4 regions of the Paenibacillus macerans genome follow, and region 4 is predicted to be linked to each of the others. Evidence: riboswitches for the same ligand, from Rfam matches in the RefSeq annotation. Region 4 holds a riboswitch; each other region holds the start of a gene.
What was found. A riboswitch is a leader RNA that binds a small molecule or an ion and turns the genes downstream of it on or off. The one in region 4 is predicted to bind cyclic di-AMP.
Positions count from the first base shown of each region.

Region 1: it holds a riboswitch for cyclic di-AMP, as region 4 does, so the genes downstream of both, DYE26_RS19350 (APC family permease) here and DYE26_RS05035 (phytanoyl-CoA dioxygenase family protein) in region 4, are expected to answer to the same signal.
Region 2: it holds a riboswitch for cyclic di-AMP, as region 4 does, so the genes downstream of both, DYE26_RS22940 (resuscitation-promoting factor) here and DYE26_RS05035 (phytanoyl-CoA dioxygenase family protein) in region 4, are expected to answer to the same signal.
Region 3: it holds a riboswitch for cyclic di-AMP, as region 4 does, so the genes downstream of both, kdpF (K(+)-transporting ATPase subunit F) here and DYE26_RS05035 (phytanoyl-CoA dioxygenase family protein) in region 4, are expected to answer to the same signal.

Region 1 covers NZ_UGSI01000001.1:4,313,080-4,319,091, reverse strand. Annotated here, with positions in the region: gene DYE26_RS19375 (metal-dependent hydrolase) at 46-834, shown strand; gene DYE26_RS19370 (glycosyltransferase family 2 protein) at 934-1,650, shown strand; gene DYE26_RS19365 (aminotransferase-like domain-containing protein) at 1,585-3,012, opposite strand; gene azlC (azaleucine resistance protein AzlC) at 3,124-3,837, shown strand; gene DYE26_RS19355 (branched-chain amino acid transporter permease) at 3,834-4,166, shown strand; cyclic di-AMP (ydaO/yuaA leader) riboswitch at 4,344-4,523, shown strand; gene DYE26_RS19350 (APC family permease) at 4,677-6,012, shown strand, end outside.
Region 2 covers NZ_UGSI01000001.1:5,147,792-5,153,803, reverse strand. Annotated here, with positions in the region: gene DYE26_RS22950 (HD domain-containing protein) at 1-1,041, shown strand, start outside; gene DYE26_RS22945 (TatD family hydrolase) at 1,058-1,846, shown strand; cyclic di-AMP (ydaO/yuaA leader) riboswitch at 2,041-2,251, shown strand; gene DYE26_RS22940 (resuscitation-promoting factor) at 2,581-3,717, shown strand; gene rnmV (ribonuclease M5) at 3,896-4,450, shown strand; gene rsmA (16S rRNA (adenine(1518)-N(6)/adenine(1519)-N(6))-dimethyltransferase RsmA) at 4,447-5,337, shown strand; gene yabG (sporulation peptidase YabG) at 5,400-6,012, shown strand, end outside.
Region 3 covers NZ_UGSI01000002.1:1,487,907-1,493,918, forward strand. Annotated here, with positions in the region: gene DYE26_RS29885 (S-layer homology domain-containing protein) at 1-755, shown strand, start outside; gene DYE26_RS29890 (response regulator) at 839-1,540, opposite strand; gene DYE26_RS29895 (ATP-binding protein) at 1,527-3,080, opposite strand; cyclic di-AMP (ydaO/yuaA leader) riboswitch at 3,444-3,609, shown strand; gene kdpF (K(+)-transporting ATPase subunit F) at 3,865-3,942, shown strand; gene kdpA (potassium-transporting ATPase subunit KdpA) at 4,019-5,698, shown strand; gene kdpB (potassium-transporting ATPase subunit KdpB) at 5,723-6,012, shown strand, end outside.
Region 4 covers NZ_UGSI01000001.1:1,095,623-1,101,634, forward strand. Annotated here, with positions in the region: gene DYE26_RS05025 (acetate--CoA ligase) at 1-342, shown strand, start outside; gene DYE26_RS05030 (hypothetical protein) at 1,141-1,407, shown strand; cyclic di-AMP (ydaO/yuaA leader) riboswitch at 1,485-1,627, shown strand; gene DYE26_RS05035 (phytanoyl-CoA dioxygenase family protein) at 1,769-2,659, shown strand; gene DYE26_RS33285 (hypothetical protein) at 2,778-2,948, shown strand; gene DYE26_RS05040 (spore coat protein) at 2,993-3,478, opposite strand; gene DYE26_RS05045 (spore coat protein) at 3,655-4,218, shown strand; partial or broken gene DYE26_RS34035 (AraC family ligand binding domain-containing protein) at 4,344-4,835, shown strand; gene DYE26_RS33820 (aldo/keto reductase) at 5,004-5,984, shown strand.

The DNA.
Region 1 (6,012 bases), 3.2 Mb from region 4:
CGCCTTTAAGGCTGTTTTCATTTTTACGGAAATAAGGTGATGAATATGAATAAACAAGGGCATGTTGCTTTGGCGGTGACAGCGGGATCGGCCGCTCTGCTGATGATGCCGTCATTGGCCGTGCAAACCGATGCAGGAATAGCAGCGGCGCTCGTGGCGGCAGCGGGAGTCGGCGGAGTGTTCCCGGATTTTGATCATAAGACAAGCACGGTGAGCAATCGTATCCAGTTTCCCCTCCGCTACCGGCGTCTCTTTCGGACCTTGTCCGGATTTCTGGGAGCGCTAGGTGTAGGGTTAGTGGCTTATCGCCAGTTCGGACACGTCCCCGAACCGCTTGAGGAATGGGTGAAGAGCGGGCCGTTATGGCTCGGCGCCGCCATCCTGTTCTGGCTGCTGGCAAGGCTGCGCAGCTTGGTTTTGATCGGCATTGGCGCTTTGCTGCTGGCGGGATACGCGATGTATGACCTGCATTGGATCGCGGCTTTTGCCGGCTTTGCCTTTCTCATTCTTCCGCTGGTTAAACATCGCGGGGTGATTCATACCCCGGAGTTTGCGGCCGTACTATCCATAGGTCTGCTTAATTTTTCCGCTCAGCAACCGGAAATTATCAATATGGCGGCGATCGGGTTTGTCATCGGCTGGTGGGCGCACCTCGCCGGCGATATATTTGGGGACGAAGGGATTCACTTCCTGCTGCTGCCGAAGCTTAAAATCGCTCTCCGGTTGTTTAAAAACGGGGGGCCGGCCGAGCGCTGGATTTCGCGAACATGCTGGGGAGGCAGCCTTCTGATATGGGGAGCCATGTTGCTTCAAACACAAATCCTGCTGAAATAAAAGAAGGAGATGGCGCCGGCCATTACAGGAACAAACGAACAAGCGCTGCTATGCGGCTCAGCATATACCGTTATTGATTGACTTGGAGGTGAGAGGGAGTTGGGCCAAACTTCTAGCTCGTTAAAAGGGATATCAATCATAACAAGCACGAACCGCCCGCGTTTTTTCGATAATATTCTTGAAAATTACAGAAATCAGCTTTACCCGGTAAAAGAACTGGTTATTATCTTGAATAAAGATAGCATGGAATTAGATAAGTACCGAAAAATTGCCCGGAAGTATAAAAATGTCTCCGTCTACAAGCTTCCTGAAAAAGAATCCTTAGGCAGCTGCCTTAATTATGCCGTCAGTAAAACGAAATACCCGTACATCACCAAGTTTGACGATGACGATTTCTACTCGCCTTATTATCTAACCGGACAAATGAAGGCTTTACATCGGTCAAATGCCGATGTGGTGGGGAAACGAGCGTACTTGGCGTACCTCGAAGCCAAGAAATTGCTCGTTCTTCGCTTTCCCAAACAACAGAATAAGTTCGTCGGTGTAGTTGCGGGAGGGACCATCTTATTTAAAAGACGTGTGTTCGACCGCGTCCGATTTCCCCATGTGTCGCTAGGAGAAGACGTCTCATTTTTAAGCAGATGCTGGGCTAAAGGATATAAAGTATATGCGCCTGATCCGTATAACTATGTGCAAATTAGAAGAAAAAATAAAACATCGCATACATGGAAAGGCAGCGATCAATATGTCCTAAAGGGGAGCCGGATTTTTGCGCGAACCGATCAATTTAGGAAAGTGGCTACTCAAAATCGCTAATCCTCGTTGTAATTCCTCCAGAGAATTGGTGGAAGAAAGGGCTATTCGTAAATATTTGTCCCGTGTACTGGCCCCGCTTAAAAAGCGATCGGAGTGATACACGCGAATTCCTTTGTTCAGAAAATAATTCTCCATGTGCGTTCCATCGGCATCATCCGATATGGGAAGCCATCTATAGAAGCTTAGTGGATGGCCAGTACGAGGCAGCTGCGGGAAAAACTCCGTAAACAACCGGTTTGCGGATTCCGCCAGCTGTTTTTTTTTCGCTGCAATTGCACTTGCTTTTCCGGATAAGATCAGTTCGCTGATGATCTCGGCATCCAATGAAGAGGTTTTCACATTAATATTAAAAATGGCCTTCACGATCTTCTCTTTAAAAGCCTCGCTAAACACGATATAAGCCACTCGAAGGCCCGAGCAGATGGACTTGGACGTGCTGCAAATATACACCGTTTGTTCCGGGAGAAGCTGAAACATAGGTTGTCCGTAATCTGCCATAATACCGGCTGACAGAAAGGCGTGTATATCGTCCTCAATTAAAATCAACCGATGCTTTCGAATGACGGCCGCCAGTTCGCGTTTGCGGTAGTCGGGAATCATGACCGTCGTGGGGTTGGAACAAGAAGGCATCAGAAAAACGCCGTGCACATCCATTTGAAGGCACTGATTGTCAAGCTCGCCCGGCAGCATGCCATGTTCGTCACCGGGAATCGGGACCAATTTAATACGGTACAATTTCGAAATCTCGATAAAATTAGAGAATGTATACATATCGACCGCGATCCGGTTGCCTGGTTCGAACAGAGCTAATAACGTGATCGCCAATGCATTTAGCGCCCCGGAAGCGATCGCCATATTGTCTTTGTCCGCATGGATCCCAAAATCCGCCATCCAGTTTAGCGCCGCTGCTTTTTGATGGGGGATGCCTGTAGGGTCATTGTAATTCAAGAGCTGTTCCAAATAACCTTTCTCCGTCACCTTCTTAGCTGCTTCAGCGACAATATTGTTGCTTTGCTCAAATGAGGCGACAAAACCAAGATCGATGATTTCATTTGAAATTTTGTCTTTCGAAATAGTAATGGAGCGTGCCGCGTTGGCTGAAACGAATGTGCCGCTGCCTGTTACCGCATATATTAGGCCTTTGAGTTCGCATAGTTTGTAGGCACGTGTTATGGTCGTAAAATTTATGTCCAAAAAATCGGCCAACTCCCTTTGCGGTGGCAGTTTTGTACCCGGGGCTAAAAATCCGTTTGTGATGTCATGTTCCAGCAGTAGGGCGAGCGAACGATAGAGTGGACGTTTCAAAGCGTCTCTATCGGGTTTCCATGACATGGGGTAATCGGTGAAGGAATTGATCGGCATATTTGCACACCTCACAAAATTGTAATCCATACAATTATATCGTTGATTGTATGGATTTGCACTGCTAAAATGGCATGGATAAGTAATCGTACGAGGAGATGCAAGTAAATCATGACTAACAGAAGCGAACTTCAATTGGCGTTTCGTGCCGCCTTTCCTGCTACGATCCCCATTTTGGCAGGCTTTTTATTCTTGGGGATTGCCTACGGCATCTTTATGAACATATCGGGATTTGGGGCAGGGTATGCTTTCCTGATGAGCCTGCTTATTTTTGCCGGGTCGATGGAATTTGTCGCTGTCCATCTGCTGCTGGGCGCTTTTAACCCATTAGGCGCTTTTTTCCTCGCTTTAATGGTTAACGCGCGCCATCTTTTTTACGGGATATCTATGCTTGAAAAATTTAAAGGGAGCGGGTTAAAAAAGATCTATCTGATTTTTGGCATGTGTGATGAAACGTTCTCCATTAATTACACCGCCCAAATACCGCAAGGGGTGAATAAAGGGTGGTACATGTTCTTCGTTACCTTGCTTAATCACATCTATTGGGTGCTTGGCGCTACCATTGGGGGACTGTTTGGGTCACTAGTTCAAATAAACATGGAAGGACTTGAGTTTGTGATGACGGCTTTATTTGTGGTCATCTTCATCGAACAATGGCTGAAAGAAACAACACATCACAGCGCGTTACTGGGGTTGGGGCTATCTGTGTTATGCCTCTTTATTTTTAACGGGGACAACTTTATCATACCTTCCATGATTTTGATCCTCTGCGTGCTTACTTTGATGCGGAGGCCACTGGAAAAGAAAACGGGTGAAACTACATGACAATGACTTTATTGGAACAAGTGATTACTATTGGAATAGTCGTTTTGGGAACCATGCTGACCAGATTTATTCCCTTTATGATTTTCCCTCCGGGCCGGCCCGCTCCGCGTTATGTGCAATATCTCGGGAAAGTGCTGCCCGCGGCGGCTTTAGGATTATTGGTTGTCTACAGTATCAAAGACGTGAATTTTATATCCGGCAACCATGGAGCGCCAGAATTGATTTCGATGGCCATTGTTGCTTTCTTGCATTTTTGGAAAAGGAATATGCTGTTATCGATCCTAACGGGTACCCTGGTCTATATGCTGTTGGTTCAATTTGTTTTTTAAAATGTTTAAAAAAATAGCGTCAGTCATTAATAAACGTTGATTTGGAGAGCATTTTTGAATTGTAAGCGATTAACATATGATCTTTTGTATGATTCCGGCAGTTCACCTTCCTTACTCCTGCTTTACAAACTTTTACACTGAACGTATGATTTATTTTGTTTCCACTAAGAATAAATCAATTCATTATCGCTGAATTTCCTTAAGGAAAACGGGGGACCCGTTAAAAACTTACCTGCCTTTCAGGTGAGTTTCTCTTTTGGGGTGAATCTTGGCAGTTGATCCAGCGATCCGCCAGGTAGGGCGACTCTTGCCGCCCGAATCCGACAGCTAACCTCGTAAGCGTAGTCAGGAGTGGGTTGTATGACTTGTGAAGTTTAGCACAGGGGCCCCTGTGTTTTTTTATTGCCTCGAATTGGCCTATTTGCCCTTAATCTTCAGTTTGTATTTGAAATAATACTTATTTCTGCCGAGCAATATAAAAAAACAACGTAATTTAGGCGGTGACCCCCTGTGCTTTCTTATATAAAGCGATTTCTTATTGGACGGCCGTTAAAATCAACGGAACTGGGCGAACAGAAACTAAGCAAGACCAAAGCGCTGGCCATCCTTTCTTCCGATGCCTTGTCATCGGTGGCTTACGGGCCGGAACAGATCCTGCTTGTTTTAATGGTCGTGGGAGCGGTAGCCTATTGGTATTCGATTCCCATTGCTGCCGGTGTTTTGGTTTTGCTGGTGGCGCTTATTTTGTCTTACCGGCAAATTATTTTTGCTTATCCTCATGGCGGTGGGGCTTATGTGGTTTCCAAGCAAAACCTGGGTGTAATTCCCGGACTGATTGCCGGCGGTTCATTACTTGTTGACTATATCTTGACCGTTGCGGTAAGCGTTTCGGCCGGTACGGACGCCATTACTTCGGCTTTTCCGGGCCTTCATCCATACACGGTGCCCATAGCCGTAGGTTTTGTATTGTTAATTACCATTCTCAATTTGCGTGGTGTCACCGAATCGGCTACGATTTTTGCCTTTCCCGTTTATTTATTTGTTCTGGCCCTGGTGATTTTGATTTGTTCCGGCCTTTATAAAATTATGACCGGCCAAATTTTGCCGGAGTTACACGCTCCGCTTGGTTCTCCAGTGGCTGGAATTAGTTTATTCTTGCTGCTTCGTGCCTTTGCTTCCGGATGTTCCGCTTTGACAGGGGTAGAAGCGATCTCAAACGCCATCCCCAACTTTAAAGAGCCGGCTCCGCGCAATGCGGCAAAAACCTTGCTGGCCATGGGGGGCATATTGGCTGTATTGTTCACGGGAATTGTGTTTCTGGCTTATTATTATGGCATAGGCCCTCTCGCGGAGGTTACCGTGCTTTCCCAAATCGCGGAACACACTTTCGGAAGAAATATCATGTATTTCTTCATTCAGGGAACGACGGCTTTGATTCTTATTCTGGCTGCCAACACCGGATATTCCGCCTTTCCGTTGCTTGCCGTTAATTTGGCCAAAGACAAGTTCATCCCAAGAGCGTTTACGGTTCGCGGAGACCGGCTGGGATATTCAAATGGCATTATTTTCCTGGGGCTGTTTTCGATTTTGCTGATTATCGTTTTTGAAGGGAAAACCGAACTTTTAATTCCGCTTTATGCGATCGGCGTGTTTATTCCTTTTACACTGTCCCAGTCAGGCATGATGGTAAAGTGGTTACGGGAAAAACCTCCAGGTTGGATCAAGAAATTTTTGGCCAATACCATCGGGGCCTTGATCAGTCTGTTGGTCAGCGTGGTGTTTTTCATCACCAAGTTCCATAATGTCTGGCCGGTCCTTATCTTTTTACCTTTAATTATTTACTCCT
Region 2 (6,012 bases), 4.1 Mb from region 4:
TGGCCAAGCGAAGAAAGGATGGTTGCCTTGTGCGCCGCGCTGCTGCATGACCTGGGTCATGGTCCGTTTTCGCATTCGATCGAAGAGGCCTTCCAAATGCATCACGAGGATTGGACCTGTAAAATCCTGCTTGGAGATACCGAGGTTGGGGAAGTGCTGCGCACGGTAGAGCCGGATTTTCCGGACAAGGTCGCAGCGGTGATCCGTAAAGATTACCACAACCCGATCGTCGTTAATCTCGTCACCAGCCCGCTGGATGCCGACCGGATGGATTATTTGCTGCGGGACGCTTATTTTACCGGCGTCAATTACGGTACGATCGACGTGGACCGGATTTTGCGGATGCTGCGCCCTTACAACGGCCGGGTGGTTGTCAAGGAATCGGGCATGCACGCGGTGGAAGACTATTTAATGTCCCGTTATCAAATGTATTGGCAGGTGTATTTTCACCCGGTTACCCGCAGCTCGGATATCATTTTGCGGCAGATTTTGCGGCGGGCCAAGGAATTGTACCGGGGCGGCTATACTTTTTCATTTTTGCCTCACCCGCTTCCTTGTCTGTTTCAGGGGGAGATCGGCGTGCGCGATTATTTACTGCTTGACGAAGCGCTGATGCAGACCGCCTTCATGCAGTGGAAAAGCGAGCCGGATGCTTTGCTAAGCGATCTTTGCGGCCGTTTTTTGGACCGGAAATTGTATAAATATGTAGAACTGGAGACAGGCGAACTGGAAATGGTCGAACAGATCCGCCAGGCGTTTGAACAGGCCGGTCTTCATCCCGAATATGACCTGGAAATTGATTTTCCGACCGATCTGCCGTATGATGTGTTCCGTCCGGACGAAGCCGCCGCGGGGAAGCAGATTTTGCTGCTGGACCGGCAGGAGCGGCTGCGGGAAATTTCCGAAGTGTCGGACATCGTCCGCTCGATCAGCGGGCTGCAGCTTGGCAAATACCATTTGTATTATCCGGATAATAAATTACACGCAGTGCGGGATCAATTGCCGCCGGACATCGCCCAAATATTCGAACAAGCACGTTAGGAGGAACGATACGACCATGTTATTCGACACACATACGCATTTGGACGCCCCGCAGTTCGACGAGGATCGGGAGGAAGTGATTCAGCGCGCGATAGAGCAGGGGGTTACGCGCATGATCAACATCGGCTTTAACCGCGAAACGATTCCGTCGACGATGAAGCTGGCGGAAACGTATGATTTCATTTACGCCGCCGTCGGCTGGCACCCGCAGGATGCGATCACGATGAAGGAAGGCGATTTGGATTGGGTCGCCGAGCTTTGCAAGCACGAAAAAGTGGTGGCTATCGGCGAAATCGGCCTTGATTATTTTTGGGACACGTCGCCCAAAGACGTGCAGCACGAGGTGTTCCGTAAGCAGATCGGGTTGGCCCGCAGTCTGGGGATGCCGATCTCCATTCATAACCGCGACGCACATGAGGATGTCGTGCGGATTTTGCGCGAGGAAAAGGCGAATGAAGTCGGAGGGGTGATGCACTCCTTCTCCGGCAGCTGGGAAATTGCTAAATTGTGTCTAAATCTGGGATTTCATTTATCGTTTGGCGGGCCGATTACGTTCAAAAATGCAAAGCAGCCCAAAGAGGTCCTGGCCAAAACGCCGCTGGACCGTTTGCTGATCGAAACCGATTCCCCTTATTTAACTCCCCATCCATTTCGTGGGAAGCGGAACGAGTCGGCCCACGTGCGTTTGGTAGCCGAAATGGCGGCCGAGCTGAAGGGGGTCTCTTTTGAGGAAATCGCCGAAATTACCACCCGAAATGCACTGGAACGATTTGGAATACCAAGCATAACGGAGAAAAACCGCTGAAAAAATGAGGATAAACGAAAGATTAATGCTTTTTAACTCAAAACAGCATGTTTATTACATTTTTTTAACCATTTTTTTAAAAAAACGTGGTTGATTGGTTCTTTACAACATGCATCCAAACAGGATAGAATTTTTTCAGTAATCGCTGCGGCTCATTTTTCAGCTTGACGAGCCGTTCGATAACTTGGTTCCGTGAACCAGTCTCGCTGAGTCTCCGCATGGAGAACGGGGGAACCGGCGCAAACATGGATCGGCTGATGCCGGCCAGGTTTGCAAATGATTCCTTTTCAGGGTCTTAGGGGTGAATTCGAGGTCGTTGCGCCATGAGCGAACGAACTGAGAAAGGGCGGCTCTCTTTCGTCCGAACCCGACAGCTAACCTCGTAAGCGTACCAAGAGAGGTAACTCGTGCAGCCTATTACACCTAGACAATCAGGAAGCCACGAAGGGAGTTCCTCTAACTCTTTCTTTGGGCTTCTTTTGTTTTGAATAAAAGTAATAGGGTCGTCATACTGTTGATAAACAGGAGGTGACAAATGCCGATAAAGACTGGGGCAGGGTGCGAAATGCGCGGCTTTGTTTATATTTGAGTTCAAAAGTCAGGGTGGTCTGCTTCGTGATCAAAAGATGACTTTTGAACAACCTCTAAAGCGCGTTTCGTAAACAAGAACTGTAGTCGCGTCAACCGTATCATGCATCGACCTTACGGCGGGACTATGAAGGAGGACGGAAGAAATGGGCATTTTCCGAAACGGGGAGACCCATGAATCACGCTCATCCAGCATGTCTTACGCATTGCGATGGAAGCATGAGAATTTTCGTCAGATTACGCTTGTCGGCGTACTGAGCATCGCAGTAATCATCATCATCCTGATTGGGGCGTTTGGTCAGGAGCGTAAACAAGTATCTCTGGTCATCGATGGAAAGGTTCGGTCGGTGGAAACGACGGAATCGAAGGTGGCGCACCTGCTGGAGGAACAATCCGTTAAGCTTGCGCCGCAAGACACCGTATCGCGTCCGCTCGAGAGCCTGCTTTCGGACGGAGACCGGATCGTGATCGAACGGGCGGTTCCGGTGAAAGTCATCGTGGATGGAACGGCCAAAGTTGACTTTACGACAAAAAACACCGTAAGAGGCGCCATTTCCGAACTGGGCGTCACCCTGAAGCAGGACGATAAAGTAACGCCCGCTTTGGACAGCAAAATTTCCACTAACATGAACATCAAAATTGTTCGCGTTAATAAACACACCGTCAAGCAAGAAGAAGCCGTACCGTTTACCGTTGTCAAAACGGCCGATGAAAGTTTGCCGAAAGGTGAAACCAAGGTCGTTCAGCAAGGCAGAAAAGGGTTGGTTGTCCACACCGTGGAGAAAACTTACGAGGACGGCAAATTCGTGACGAAGCGATGGCTCGGCAAAGAGGTATCCAAAACCGCGCAGCCGAAGGTCATTGCCGTCGGCACCAAGCAGCCGACCGCGGTGTTGTCCGCCAGCATGACCCGCAGCTCGGACGGGGTCAGCGTCAGCGGATTGACAACAAAAGGCGGAGTCTCATTCAAATATAAAAAAATACTTAAAAACGTCACGCTCACCGCTTATTCCTCCGAGGAGGACGGTATTGGAACGCGCACGGCCTCCGGCACCCGCGTTACCGAGGGGCGAACGATCGCCGTGGACAATGATGTTGTGCCGCTGGGCTGGTGGGTCTATATCGAAGGCATCGGCTTCCGGAAAGCGGAGGATACCGGCGGAGCGATTGAGGGCCACAAGATCGACGTGTATTACGACAGCTTAAAGGCGGCTAATAATTTTGGCCGCAAGAAGGGCCGCACGGTTTACGTGATCGGTCCGACAAAACCGGAATTGAATTAATTGGCCCCGCTATCGCTTTATCCGGGGAACGAGATACTTTGAGCGTGTTCAAAAGGCCTTCTTCGTGATAAAAAGATGACTTTTTGAACAACCTCTATTATGATGATGAATAAGACACTTGGATAAGAAGAGGATACGTTCCTCTTCTTTTTGTTGTAAACGGAAGGGAAGAAGACACATGATCAAAGAGGTCATTGTGGTGGAGGGCCGGGATGACACCGTGGCTGTCAAGCGGGCCGTGGAGGCGGATACGATCGAAACTGGCGGCTCCGCGATCAATGAGACGACGCTGCGGAAAATCGCCCTGGCGCAGGAGCGGCGCGGAGTAATCATTTTTACCGATCCCGACCATGCCGGGGAACGGATCCGTAAGATCATCGCCAACCGGGTGCCCGGCTGCAAGCATGCGTTTCTGCGGGAAGCGGATGCGACGAAGCGGGGCGATATCGGGATCGAAAACGCCTCCCCGGAAGCGATCCGCGAGGCTTTGTCGCGCGTGCGCAGCGAGGCGCCGGGAGTAGAGGGCCAGATCGATTGGGAAGACTTGATGACGGCGGGGCTGATCGTGCATCCGGAGGCGGCGGCCCGGCGCAAGGTGCTGGGGGAACTGCTCGGGATCGGATACTGCAACGGCAAACAGCTGTACAAGCGTTTGACGGTGTTCCGGATCAGCCGCGAGGAGTTTGCGGATGCGCTCGCCAAGTTGGAGAATGAAGGGGTACAGAGGCCATGAGCATAAGGGAAGACGTGTCCACGCCGCGGCGGACGAAGGAGATCATACAGCGGTACGGATTTTCGTTTAAGAAAAGCTTGGGACAGAACTTTTTGATCGATCAGAACATCCTTGGCAAAATCGTCGCCGCCGCCGGTCTCGACGCCACTAAAGGGGCGCTCGAAATCGGTCCGGGGATCGGCGCGCTGACAGAGAAGCTGGCGCAGGAAGCGGGCAAGGTCGCGGCCGTGGAAATCGACCAGCGCCTGCTGCCGATCCTGCAGGAGGTGCTGGAGCCGTATCCGCACGTTCGCGTCATTCACGGCGACGTGCTGAAGCTGGACCTTAAGGCGCTGTTTGCCGCCGAATTTTCCGGCGTCAGCGGCGTTAGCGTCGTCGCCAATCTGCCGTATTACGTGACGACGCCGATCCTGATGAAGCTGCTCGAGGAGAAGCTGCCGCTGGAGCATATCGTCGTGATGATCCAGAAGGAAGTGGCGGAGCGCATGGCGGCCTCGCCGGGCGGCAAAGACTACGGCAGCCTCAGCATCGCGGTTCAGTACTACAGCGAGCCGGAGCTGGTCTTTACGGTGCCGCACAGCGTGTTCATTCCGCAGCCGAATGTGGAATCCGCCGTCATCCGCCTGTCGGTACGCAAAGAGCCGCCGGTGGCGGTGGACGATGAGGCGTTTTTCTTCGAGGTGGTGCAGGCCGCCTTCGCCCAGCGGCGCAAGACGATTTCCAACAATCTGAAAAGCCGGTTTTTCCCGGGCGAAGGCCGGGAACGGCTGGAGCGGCTGCTGGAGGCGGCCGAAATCGTCCCGTCGCGCCGCGCCGAAACGCTCGATTTGGCGGAGTTCGCGGGGCTGAGCAACACCTTGCTGCAGGCAGGATTAAAGCGGCCGTAACGGGGCCCGCCGCAGTAACCAATCCCTCCATTTGCCCATACCATGGGATAGAGGTGATTGACTTGACGAATTTGGGAGACTTGGTCGTCCGCAAATCTTACGGCGGGGATGTTACGTTCCGGGTAGCAAGCATCGTGCGGAGCGAAGCGGTCATCAAGGGAACGGAATTCCGGCTGCTGGCGGATGCGCCTTTAAGCGATTTGATCCGTATAGACCGGGACACCCCCGGAGAAACGACGCAGCGCGCGCGCATCAAGGCGACGGAGTCGCTGAAGCGGTTGACCCTGGACCGGAAGCAGCTGGCCGAGCGGAACCGGATGACCATCGGCGGGGAATGGTACCCGATGGGGGAGCCGGCGTATTTTGAAGTGCCGGGCAAAGTGCTTCATCTGGACGGGGATCAAAGATATTTGCAAAAAAGCCTGAGCTTGTACGAAAAGCTGCGGGTGCCCGCACAAGGCTTCTATGTTACGGAGTCGCAGATGGCCAGCGCGCTGTACCGTCTGCTGCCGACGGTCCGCCCGGATATCGTGGTGCTGACCGGTCATGACGGCGTTTTGAAGCATCGGCCTACCGGCGATCTGTACAATTTGACCAGCTATAAAAATTCCAAGCATTTCGTGGAGGCCATTCAGACGGCCAGACAATACGAACGCAATTTCGATTCGTTGACGA
Region 3 (6,012 bases), on a different contig from region 4:
TTGCGGTGTCCGTTCCTTATACTCCTGGTGAACACGAGCAGACCGACGGTCTTGCGGTGTGGGAAATTGACGCAGGCGGCCCGGCAAAAGCGGTGCTGAACAGTCATTACAACAAGGATTTGCAGGCGGCAGTATTTCATACCGGCCGGTTGGGCCATTTTGTCCTTGGGGGCAAGACGGTATCCTATCAGGATGTGAGCCCTTCAAGCTGGTATGCCCAAGCCGTTAATTACCTGTCGGCAAGGGACGTCGTCAAGGGAAGCGGGGAAGGACGTTTTCTGCCGCGAAGCGACATTAGCCGCGCGGAGTTTCTCGTGATGACCATGAACGCTTTCGGAATGGAGCCGGCGGCAGGCGAGGACGCAAGCAATTTCGCGGACGCAGGCAACCGGTATTACAGCCCGTATTTGGCGGCTGCAAAGAGCATGGGACTGGTTAAGGGAACAGGGGATAACCGGTTCAGGCCGGAAGCGAAAATTACCCGCCAGGATATGGCCGTGATTCTTCATTCTATCATGGCAGCGGCGGGAACCGAGCTGCCGGCGGATAACCCAAGTACGGCTCGGAGCTTTAGCGATGCCGGAGATATTGCCGATTATGCGCAATCAGCCATCAACGATATGCTGGGGACCGGCCTGATGCAGGGAACCGGCGACGGCCGTCTTTCTCCGCAGCGCTTTACTAACCGGGCGATGGCGGCGCAGGTCATTTACAATTATCTTATTAAAAGCAGAGAAGCCATTTCATTGGAATAACTCTTTTCCAGTGGAAGAAACGCCCTGCAGGCCAGTAGCTTGCGGGGCGTTTCCTGTTTTTTTCAGGGGCAGATACGGGTGAATTATTCCCCGGAAAGCAGGCGATATCCGATTCCCGGCTCCGTAACGATTAACTTGGGCTGGGTCGAATCTTCTTCTAGTTTCTTGCGCAAATGTCCGATATAGATTCTCAGGTAGTGACTTTCGGACTCATCATGATGGCTGCCCCATACTTCTTGAAGCAGCTGCCGCTGCGTTACGATCCTCCCGGCATTCGAGGCGAGGACTTTCAGCAGGTCATATTCTGTTGGGGTCAATTTTACCCGCTCTCCATTCATTTCCACAATCCGTTGTGCCAAATCGATGGTTAGTCCACCAATCCGAAGCACGGGTTCGTTTGCCGATTTGGCGGCATGGCGCAGCGCCACGCGAATTCTGGCCACCAGTTCTCCCATGCTGAACGGTTTGGTAACATAATCGTCGGCACCGCTGTCCAAGGCCGCGATTTTGTCTTCTTCTCTGTCTTTAGCCGTTAGTACAATGATTGGCACGTTTGACCAGTCTCGTATGCGATGCAACACCTCCATACCGGAGATGTCCGGCAATCCGAGATCCAGCACGATCAGGTCCGAATGAATCAATGAGGCTTGCAGCACTCCTTCCTCCCCCGTGGACGCTTCATAAGTTGAATACTGATGAGCCAGTAAAGTCACCGTCAGCAGCTTGCGAATTTGGGGTTCGTCATCGACAATTAGGATACGAGCTCCAAGCTTACTTATGGTCATCCTCCTCCATTTCTTCAAAATGCCCTTCGCGCGGCTTGCTAAGGGGAAGTGTAATTGTAATGACGGTGCCTTGCGGCTGATTCGGCTTGGCCGTAATGGTTCCATTGTGCAGCTCCACGATTCCCTTGCAAATGGCAAGTCCCAATCCCGTGCCCGTCACTTGCTTGGCGGCGGCCGAACGGTAAAACTTTTCGAAGATCCGGCCGTAATCGTCACCGGCAAGTCCGATTCCCGTATCGGAAACAAGGATAACAAGCTTGTCGTCCTCGGGCCTTACCGTTATGAAAATCTCGCTGTAATCCGGACTGTATTTGATCGCGTTGCTGACTACATTAACCAGCACTTGCTCGAGCAAAACTTCATCCCCCATTACCATAGGAACGGACGCCGGCAGGTTTACCCGCAGCTTTCGATGCTGCTGAAAATCTTTGACCTGAGCCAAGGTGACGCCGATCAGATCTTCCACATCGCACCAATTTTTTCTAAGACGCAGCATGCCGCTTTCCAATTGCACCATGCTGAGCAGGTTTTTGACCAATCTATTCATACGGAGGGCACCGTCCCGAATGGTAAGCAGCAATTCCATGCGATCCTCCGAAGAAAAAAGAGAATTGCCTTCAATAAGGCTGGTCGCCGAGCCGATAATGGCCGCTAACGGAGTACGCAACTCATGAGAAACAGAATCTAGAATCGCGGTGCGAAGCCGTTCCGATTCGGCCGTCAAATGAGCGATTTTGGCTTCTTCCGCCAGCTTCATGCGGGCGATGGCGGTGGCCGCCAAACCGCCCAGGGCGTCCAGCATCCGCTGTTGCTCGGCGGTGAGCCCGCTTTTCCGATCCTGCAGATTGAGCGCCAATACCCCATGCACGCGGTCCTCGGTTCTCAGCGGCAGGTAATGGGCTGGAGAGTCTCTTAAGGTACGGGTTCCATTGCCGACCGCTTCGCCATGATCAAACGCCAGCTTCGCCATCACTTTTTCCGTTTCGCCCTGTCCCCAATCGCTATGAACCGAAGAGCAGTGGGCTAGCACTAAATTATTCCGTTGATCCGGCAAAAAAATCGCAATTTCCGTACCGATGGTTTGCGAAACTTGCCGGGAAACATTACTGAGCAGGGAGTGAATGTCCGCGATATCGCTCATTTGCCGGCTGAGCACGTAGAGCGCGGCGGTATGCTCCTCCCTCTGCTTGGCGTATAGCAACTGCCGTTTCAGCTTTACCGCCAGGCTGGCCGTTAACGCGGCTACCGCCAAAAAAACGCCGAACGAGATCAGATAGCGCAAGTCCGCGATCGTAAAACTCAGAATTGGAGAAACGAAAAAGAAATCAAAGGCCAGGACCCCCATCATTGCTGCATAAAGAGCAGGGCGCAGGCCCCAGACGACGGAACTCCAAAGCACGGGCAGCAGATAGAGAAGTGCTATATTGACCGAATCAAACGCTAGTCCGAACGGGTGCATGGCGCCGGTCATGAAGGCGATGAGCAAAGTGATGCTTGCATAAGGCTTCCATAGCATCCACATCGATTTCAACTTATCCATTAAACCACTCCTGTCCGTCTATGCTCCCGTTACTACTATAGTTCAGGGTAATGTAAAAAAGGAATAAAATAAACCGTTTATAGGCGTAAAAATTCCGTAAAAATCCACGAAATGCCATATAATCACGAGTATTTGCGAGGAAAATGAAGCTCTAATATTTTGAGAGCGCTAACTTCATCTTAAAGTTTCTTTTTTTTACGGATATGCCGGCTGCGTCGTTTTACAACCATTTAGCTAAGGAGTAAGATACGATCCATGAATTGAATGGCCATTCGATTCTAAATGGATATGCCGATCGACGAAACCAACGTGCCGAAGCTTGTGTGAGAGCAGACCGATCGGAACGGTTGGAGCGGAATCATCGGTCTTATAACGCTGAATCCTTGAAAGACACAAGGAACGGGGGAACCAACGGAAGCCGCAACCCGGCTTCATGGGGTGAATCGCTCGGCACTTTCAAATGCCGGGCGTAGGGCGACTCTCACGCCCGAATCCGTCAGCTAACCTCGTAAGCGTGTGGAGAGGCAACATTTTGTCGCGGACCGGTCGGGACGACTGCAAGAAGCCGCGGAAAAGGTTCCTCTTTTCCAAGGCTTCTTTTTTGCTGTCTTCTTCCTTGATCCGGGGGAGCAGTTTATGGAGAAAAGCGACCGATTAACTGTTGGAGGAGTGTCGTGATGCTGGATATTTGGATGGTGCTAACGTTGACCGTTGCCTTAGCGCTTATAGTTGGATTTGTCGTTTGGTGCGGTAAAACGGTGGAGGATACGGGAGGCGAACGCGAATGACCATCGTGTTGATTTTTACGTGTGGATTGCTGGTCTATCTAATCTATGCGTTGCTTCATCCGGAAAAGTTTTAACGAGTTTTGTTTATAGTGCGAGTTCAAAAAGGAAAGATGGCTTTTTGAACAACCTCTAATAGTGGGAGGAACGGTCATGGATATACTGCAAATCGTAATTGTGATCGGTATTTTGATGCTGATCGCCAAACCGCTCGGTAATTATTTGTACCACGTTTTCTCTAACGAGCCCAATCGCACGGATAAAATATTCTGTTGGGCCGAGAAACCCATTTATGCGGTCATCGGGCTGAAGCATCGCGCAGGCATGAGCTGGAAGCGGTACGCGATCAGCTTCATCGCAACCAACTTCGTGCTCGCCGCGGTAAGTTACTTGCTGCTGCGGGTGCAGAGCGGCTTGCCGTTGAACCCGAACGGTATCGGCAATATGGAGCCGACGCTGGTGATGAACACGGTGATCAGCTTTATTACGAACACAAATCTGCAGCATTACAGCGGCGAGACGGGGCTTTCGTACTTCTCGCAAATGGCTGTGATCATGATGATGATGTTTACGTCGGCGGCTACGGGTCTTTCGGTCGCGGTCGCGTTTGTCCGGGGCGTTACGAGCAAGGGAAAAAGCTTGGGCAACTTCTTTGAGGATTTCGTCAAGGCGCATACGCGGATTTTCTTTCCGCTGGCGTTGATCGTCACGCTCGTGCTGGTCGCGCTGCAGGTGCCGCAGACGCTGGATCCTACGCTGACGGTAACGACGCTTGAAGGCGCGAGTCAGCAGATTGCGATCGGACCTGTCGCTTCGCTGGAGTCGATCAAGCATTTGGGCACCAACGGCGGCGGCTTTTTCGGCGCCAACTCGGCGCATCCGTTTGAGAATCCGAGCCCGCTGACCAATGTGATCGAGATCCTGTCGATGTGGTCATTGGCCGCGGCGCTGCCCTTCATGTACGGCAGATTTGCGAAGAGCCGCAAGCAGGGTTGGGTCATTTTTTCGGCGATGATGGTCTTGTTCCTTTTGTTCCTTACCGTTGCTTACACCGCCGAGAAGAGCGGCAATCCGGCGCTGAACGCGCTTGGCATCGACGCTTCGCAGGGCAGCATGGAAGGGAAAGAGGTGCGCTTCGGCATCGCGCAATCCGCGCTGTTCACTACCGTGACGACGGCGGCGACGACCGGCACGGTCAACAATATGCACGATACGCTGACCCCGCTTGGGGGGCTGGTGCCGCTGGCGGAGATGATGCTGAACGTCGTATTCGGCGGAAAAGGCGTCGGGCTGGTCAATATGCTGATGTACGCGATACTCGCCGTATTCATCTGCGGACTGATGGTCGGCCGTACGCCGGAGTTCCTTGGCCGCAAGATCGAGCCGCGCGAGATGAAGCTGATCGCGATTGCGATTCTGGCGCACCCGTTCATAATCCTGGCGCCGGCGGCGATCGCCTTCCTGACCGATCTCGGCAAGGGAGCGATTTCGAATCCCGGCTTCCACGGCATCACGCAGGTGCTGTACGAATATACATCGGCGGCCGCCAACAACGGCTCCGGCTTCGAGGGGCTGGCGGACAATACGCCGTTTTGGAACATAACGACCGGCCTGGTGATGTTTTTCGGGCGGTATATATCGATGATTGCGATGCTCGCCGTCGCCGGATCGTTGACGCGCAAGCAATGGGTGCCGGAGACGATCGGCACGTTCCGTACGGACAATGCGCTGTTCAGCTTCCTGCTGATCGGCACCGTCATTTTGATCGGGGCGCTGACTTTTCTGCCGGTGATTGCCCTAGGGCCAGTCGCTGAGCATTTGACGATTCGTTAAGTAAGAATATGAGGTGAAGCTGCCATGAACGATAAACGTAAAAAAAGCATGTTCTCCGGTCCGCTTGTCGCACAAGCTTTGAAGGCCAGCGTCATCAAGCTGAATCCGGCCGTTATGATGAAAAATCCGGTGATGTTTGTCGTCGAGGCCGGCACGGTCATCGTACTGCTGATGACGGTGTTTCCCGGTTACTTCGACGCGAAGGACCGCATCGGCTTTAATCTCACCGTGTTCGTGATCTTGTTGTTTACGGTACTGTTCGCCAATTTCGCCGAAGCCTTGGCGGAGGGCAGGGGCAAGGCGCAAGCCGATAC
Region 4 (6,012 bases):
GATATCATCATCAGTTCCGGATATACGATCGGGCCGTTTGAAGTCGAAGAAGCGCTGATGAAGCATCCTGCCGTCAAGGAATGCGCCGCCGTGGCGAGTCCCGACGAAATTCGCGGGCATATCGTCAAAGCTTTTGTTGTGCTGAAAGAAGGGGCGGCGGGTTCGCCGCAACTGGTCAAGCAGCTTCAGGCTCATGTCAAAGCGGTGACGGCCCCGTATAAATATCCGCGGAAGATCGAATTTGTCGCTGAACTGCCAAAAACGAATACGGGCAAAATCCGCAGAGTAGAGCTGCGGGAGCGGGAGGAGCGCGCAGCCTTGAAGGTGAAAAGCTCCATTTAAAAAAGAGGACTCCGAACTAGGGCAAGAAGGCCTTGATGTAATTGGGGAAAATCACCGACGACTTCATGAATTCGTTACATGGTAAGAAGGACGGCTCGATGAGATCAAATGCAAAAGCCCCATTTGAATTTCTGCAAATTTCTGCTTTTGGGCGGTTGAAGTGCAAAAATACATCTCATTTGCAGCTATAGGATAAAAAGGTAGCTTATCATAAGAAATGAACTGCATATTTGCAGTTGAACCGCCTGTTTCGGGGATTTTCGACGAAAATCGCATGCCCTTTTGCATTTCGTGCCGCTAGCGTTGCATTTAAGTCTGGCAAGATACATTTTCTGAGCACACCAATGCTCTAACGGTTGCCACAAGCGCTATTTGTTCCAATACCATTGATTTCAAATTGTAACGGTTGCCATGGTGCTTATTTCGCTGAAATCCGGTAATTTTTGCCTTAGATTCAGGCAAATAACGGCGCTCGCAACCGTTAGAATTTAGATAAGGTCTTTTTTCGGCAAATAGCCGCTGCTACAACCGTTTAGATTTCGGATAGCTTTCACGGGAAAGCTTGAGCAAAAGTTAATTCAACGCCAGTGATTTCGTGCCGATTTCCCCTCTTCCTTTTTCCAGCTCCGGGTTCCATCGCTGTTAAATCCATGCTCTATCTGCTTTAAAGTTGGTTTCCGCTGCGGCCTAAGCGGCAGGAGTGTGGGATTGGCAAAAGTTCGAACGCATATTGTCCGGGCCTTTTCCTCAAATTAGTAAGGACCTGCATCTTATCATCTTTTTGGAGGAGGCTAAAACATGGCAAATCCTTATTCCAGCATGCAATCGCAAAACCCGATCTCATCCGCCCAGCAGTCCGTCAAAAAAGCGCACCGGGCCGTAACGCAAGCACAGTCCCATCCGAGCGAAGAAACGGTGGAAAATGCCTATAACGCCATTCACAAAGCGGAGAACGCCATTTCCCAGGCGGATGGGCGCATGAACCCGGAACCGCTGGAACGCGCCAAGGAAGATTTGCAGGAGGATCAGGCCGATTTGGCTGAAGCGGAAAGCCGGCTGCGGTAACGAATGCGGCAGCGAGTATATGGCGAAATCGAAAATGTTACAGAACATGGGTTGACATGAACGCGAATTGCCTTTACTATAGACTCACGCTTAGTTTCCGGCTTAAGGAGCCGGGAAACGGGGGAACCATTTTTTTGGGGCGAATCATTCAGCAATGATTGTAGGGTACCATCTTACCCGAGCCCGTCAGCTAACCTCGTCAGCAGTGGATGGGTCTATATTGCGACATTAAGAGATTTTATTAGGCCCTTTTATAAGGGCCTTTGTCCGTTTTAAGGACCCTGCTGGGTAAGCTTTGTCTTCTCCAAGCGGCGGTCCTTTTTGGTTTGGACAAATATTTCTTATGAGGGGATGAGGAGGAATGAATCAATTGGAAACGTCCGTAATTTTTGATCCAAAGACGGATGCTTACCCTTCCCGGGTTTATGCTGAGCCGAGATGGCTTCCGCGGCAGGATCCCATCGTATATGGCGAGTGGAACGCGGAAAGCGGAATCAGCAAAGAGCATTCGGATTTTTACGCCAAAAACGGTTATCTGTTCCTGGAGAACTTTTTTGGCGGAGCGGAATTAAAGGGCTATCAGGAGAAGGCGCAGCGCTTGCGGGAAGCATCCCGGAACCTTTCATCCGATGAAATTATCCGCCAGCCCGGCGGGGAAGAAGTGCATTCGATCTTTGCGATTCATCGGACCCACCCGGTTTTTCAGGAGTTGTCCCGGCATCCGAGACTGCTCGCGATCGTCGAGCATGTTTTGGGGGGACCAAGCTACATCCATCAGTCGCGGATCAATTACAAGCCGGCATTTACCGGCAAAGAGTTCTACTGGCATTCGGACTTTGAGACCTGGCATGTGGAGGACGGGATGCCCCGGATGCGGGCGCTCAGCTGCTTGATCGCACTGGAAGACAATTATCCGTTTAACGGACCGCTTATGGTCATGCCCGGTTCCCATCAAATCTTCGTGTCGTGCGTCGGCCAGGCGCCTGATGATTGCTCCAAGGAATTCATCGCGCCCGATCAGGCGAGCTTAACCGAGCTGGCGAAGCGCTGCGGCATTGAAACGCCGGTCGGCAAGGCAGGCTCCGTACTGCTGTTCGACTGCAATTTGATGCACGGCTCCAACAGCAACATTACGCCGTACCCGCGCAGCAATATTTTTATGGTCTATAACAGCGTAGCAAACAAACTGGCGGAGCCTTATTTCGGGAAGAAGCCGAGACCCGAATACATGGCGGCCCGCACGGAATTTTAAGAAAAAAAGCCGTCCCGGCAAAATGGCTTTGCGTTGGGACGGCTTTATACATAAAGAAGCGCAAAATATCGCATAGTAAATTCAAACCCCAACCTTCCGGGAAAGGAGTGACCTTTAGGTGAGCAATAAAATTGAAGCCGTACGCGCGGATCATCAAAATTTTGTCGATAAGACCGAAGACGAGGTTAAGGCCGTGCCGGCCACCACGAATGTGAATGAAGCGGTCGAAGCCATTACCGGGCATATCAATAAATACGATGAACCTGAAGAAAAGGAACAAAAGAAATGACGCACCGCCAGAAAAACCCCGGAATTCCGGGGTTTTTTCGCAAGCTACATGTTTAGCGCTTGATTGGCCATTTGCACGTCGTGGGCCAGCAGTTCTTCCAAATTGTACGCCGGATAGTAGCCGTGTCGGTGCATGAAGTTAAATATTTTGGTATGAAGGGCGATGGCGCCAAGCAATTGTTTTTGGAATGTTTCCTTTAATTGAGGAGTAGCCGTCTCCGTAATGGAGGCCGCGTAATTGCGTACGGAGGCTTTGGCGAAGCCAAGCAGGCTGGCCGCGTCAAATCCGGTCATATCGGGCGAAACGTTGCGGGCCATACCAGGCGCCAGCGGATAAAATTTAAGCAGTTCGCGGATATTGTGCTCCAAGGTTTTGATCGTTTCTGCATAAAGCGCTTTTAACTCCGGGTCCATCACCATCGGCAGTTTCTTTTTGAACGCCGCCAAATTGGCGGATTGAAAGGCGACTAGCTCATGCAGCTCCAGTGTTTCATGCCAGGCCAGATGCTCCTGTTTCCATTCGTTATTCACGATCTCACACTCCATAGTTAGAATTGATTCATTATATGCGCAGCGGAACCTTATGGGTATTTGTCCTTGTCTGGGACGATTTTACTCCGGCTTCCGGCAATAATAGAAAACGATGGGGCGCATTCTAAAAGTGATTTACCAAGCAACCGAAAAACAGCGAAGGAGGATACGTTCTCATGGAATTGGCCGCACACGAGGCACAGGATTTGAATGAACTAACGTTAAGCTGCGTTAACTCGATTACGAACATGGCGTGTTTCTTAAACCAAGCGCAGGACCCTGAACTGAAGGCGATCCTGCAAAAACATCTTCCGCTTCATTTTCAGGACTACAACATGAAGGTGGAGTATTTAAGCAAGGCGGAAGGGGCCAGCGGGAAACTGGCCATCCCGGATTTGCAGCCGGTCCTGCAATCCTTTACCGAGGCGTCTGCGTCGCCTGTTCCGGTCACGCCGAGAACCTCGATTCAGCAGTTCAACGACCGGGAAATCGCCACCGCTTATTTGCTGACTTTGAAACGGGCGGGCAGGGAGTACGCTTGGGCGGCCATGGAGATGAGCCATCCCGACATCCGCAGCTTCCTGGAGCATGCCTTCTGCATGTGCTCGCACCACGCTTATGACGTATGGCAATGGATGGTAAAAAAAGGCTATTATCCGTTAGAAGCGGCTCCGATGTCGACGATGAATACGCTCGGCGCTTTTTATCAGAAAGTGCAGGAGCCGGCGGCGGTTCATTAGCAACTCGGCGGAGCATAGCGAAAGAAAAAGAGCGGTTACCAAGGAAACCAATGACCTGGCGCACCCGCTCTTTTTTCATGGGATCGGCAATTGGAAACATTGTTTTTGTGGTACAATGTCAGCGGATGCGGGCGCATTCAATTCCACTGCCAAGTGCAAAGAAGGTGCTGTTATTGGCCGCGATTTTTCATTACAACCCGGACCGTCCGTTCCGCGATTCACCGGAGCTGTATTTATGCTATTGGGGCAAGGAAGCCTGCGCTCCCCAGCATTCGTTCGGCCCGGGCGTACGGGACGTTTATAAGATCCACTTTGTCCATGAGGGAAAGGGGAGCGTTCGCGTGGAGGACGGCGAGACGCTGACGCTGACGGCGGGCCAGGCGTTTATCGCTTATCCTGAGCGGGTCGTCTTTTACCAGGCAGACGCCGCAAGGCCCTGGGTTTATTCCTGGATCGCCTTTTGCGGCGATCAGGCGGGAGAAATTCTGGCGCGAACCCGTGTGACCGCGGAGCAGCCGGTGTTCCCCATGGATACCCGTTTGATGCCGAAGCTGTACGAGCTTTTGAACGAGGCCGAGGAGCAGGCGGCCACCCGCGATTTGCGTTTGCGGGTCTTGCTGAACGAGTTTTTCTCGGTCATGGTGGAGCTGGCTCCGGCTTCCGCGCCGGGTCAAGCGGCGGTTCAAGCGCAGGCGAAAGACGCTTACATCCACCGCTGCCTTGATTTTCTGCACAGCCATTACGGCGAGGAGATTTCCGTCGGCCAGCTGGCGGCGGTCGTTGGGCTGGACCGCAAATATTTGTCGGCCATCTTTAATAACCGCGCCGGCAGAAGCGGCTTGAAGCTGCCCGCCATATCCCTCGGATTATGGCATAATTTCGGCGGCATCGATGTTTTGGAAAACGGGCGGGCGATGCTGCGCCGGGCGTTTGACCTCGGCATTACGCATTTTGATCTGGCCAACAACTACGGCCCGCCGCCGGGGTCGGCGGAGGAAACGTTCGGCAGGGTGCTCAGGGAAGACTTCCGCCCTTACCGTGACGAATTGATCATCTCCACCAAAGCGGGCTACTACATGTGGCCGGGACCTTACGGGGAATGGGGCTCCAAAAAATATCTCGTCTCCAGTCTGGATCAGAGTCTCAAACGGATGGGCCTCGAATTTGTCGATATTTTTTACCACCATCGCCCTGATCCGGATACACCGTTGGAGGAAACGATGTCCGCGCTCGACCTCGTCGTGCGTCAAGGGAAAGCGCTTTATGTCGGGCTGTCCAATTATCGGCCGGAAGAAACTCGCGCGGCAGCGAAAATCCTCAAAGAGCTCGGCACGCCATGCGTGATTCATCAGCCCAGCTATTCGATGATGAACCGCTGGATCGAGGAGGGGCTGCAGGATGTTTTGCAGGAAGAGGGGATCGGTTCGATCGTTTTTTCGCCGTTGGAAAAAGGCATCCTGACCGACCGCTACTTAGGCGGGATCGCGCCGGATTCCCGGGCGGCCGGGCCCAGCGTATTCCTGCGTGCGGAGGATTTGACCGCGGAGCGGATCGGCCAGGTGAAGCGGCTTAACGATTTGGCCGCAGCAAGGGGGCAAAAGCTGTCGCAAATGGCGCTCTCCTGGGTGCTGCGGGGCGGCAAGGTGACCTCGGCGCTCATCGGCGCGAGCAAGGTCAGCCAGATCGAAGACGCGGTTCTTGCGCTGCGAAACACCTCGTTCAGCGCTGAAGAGCTGGGCCAAATCGACGAGATTTTAGGTTATTAGATTGTAACGAAAAGCACCGCTCCTGAAG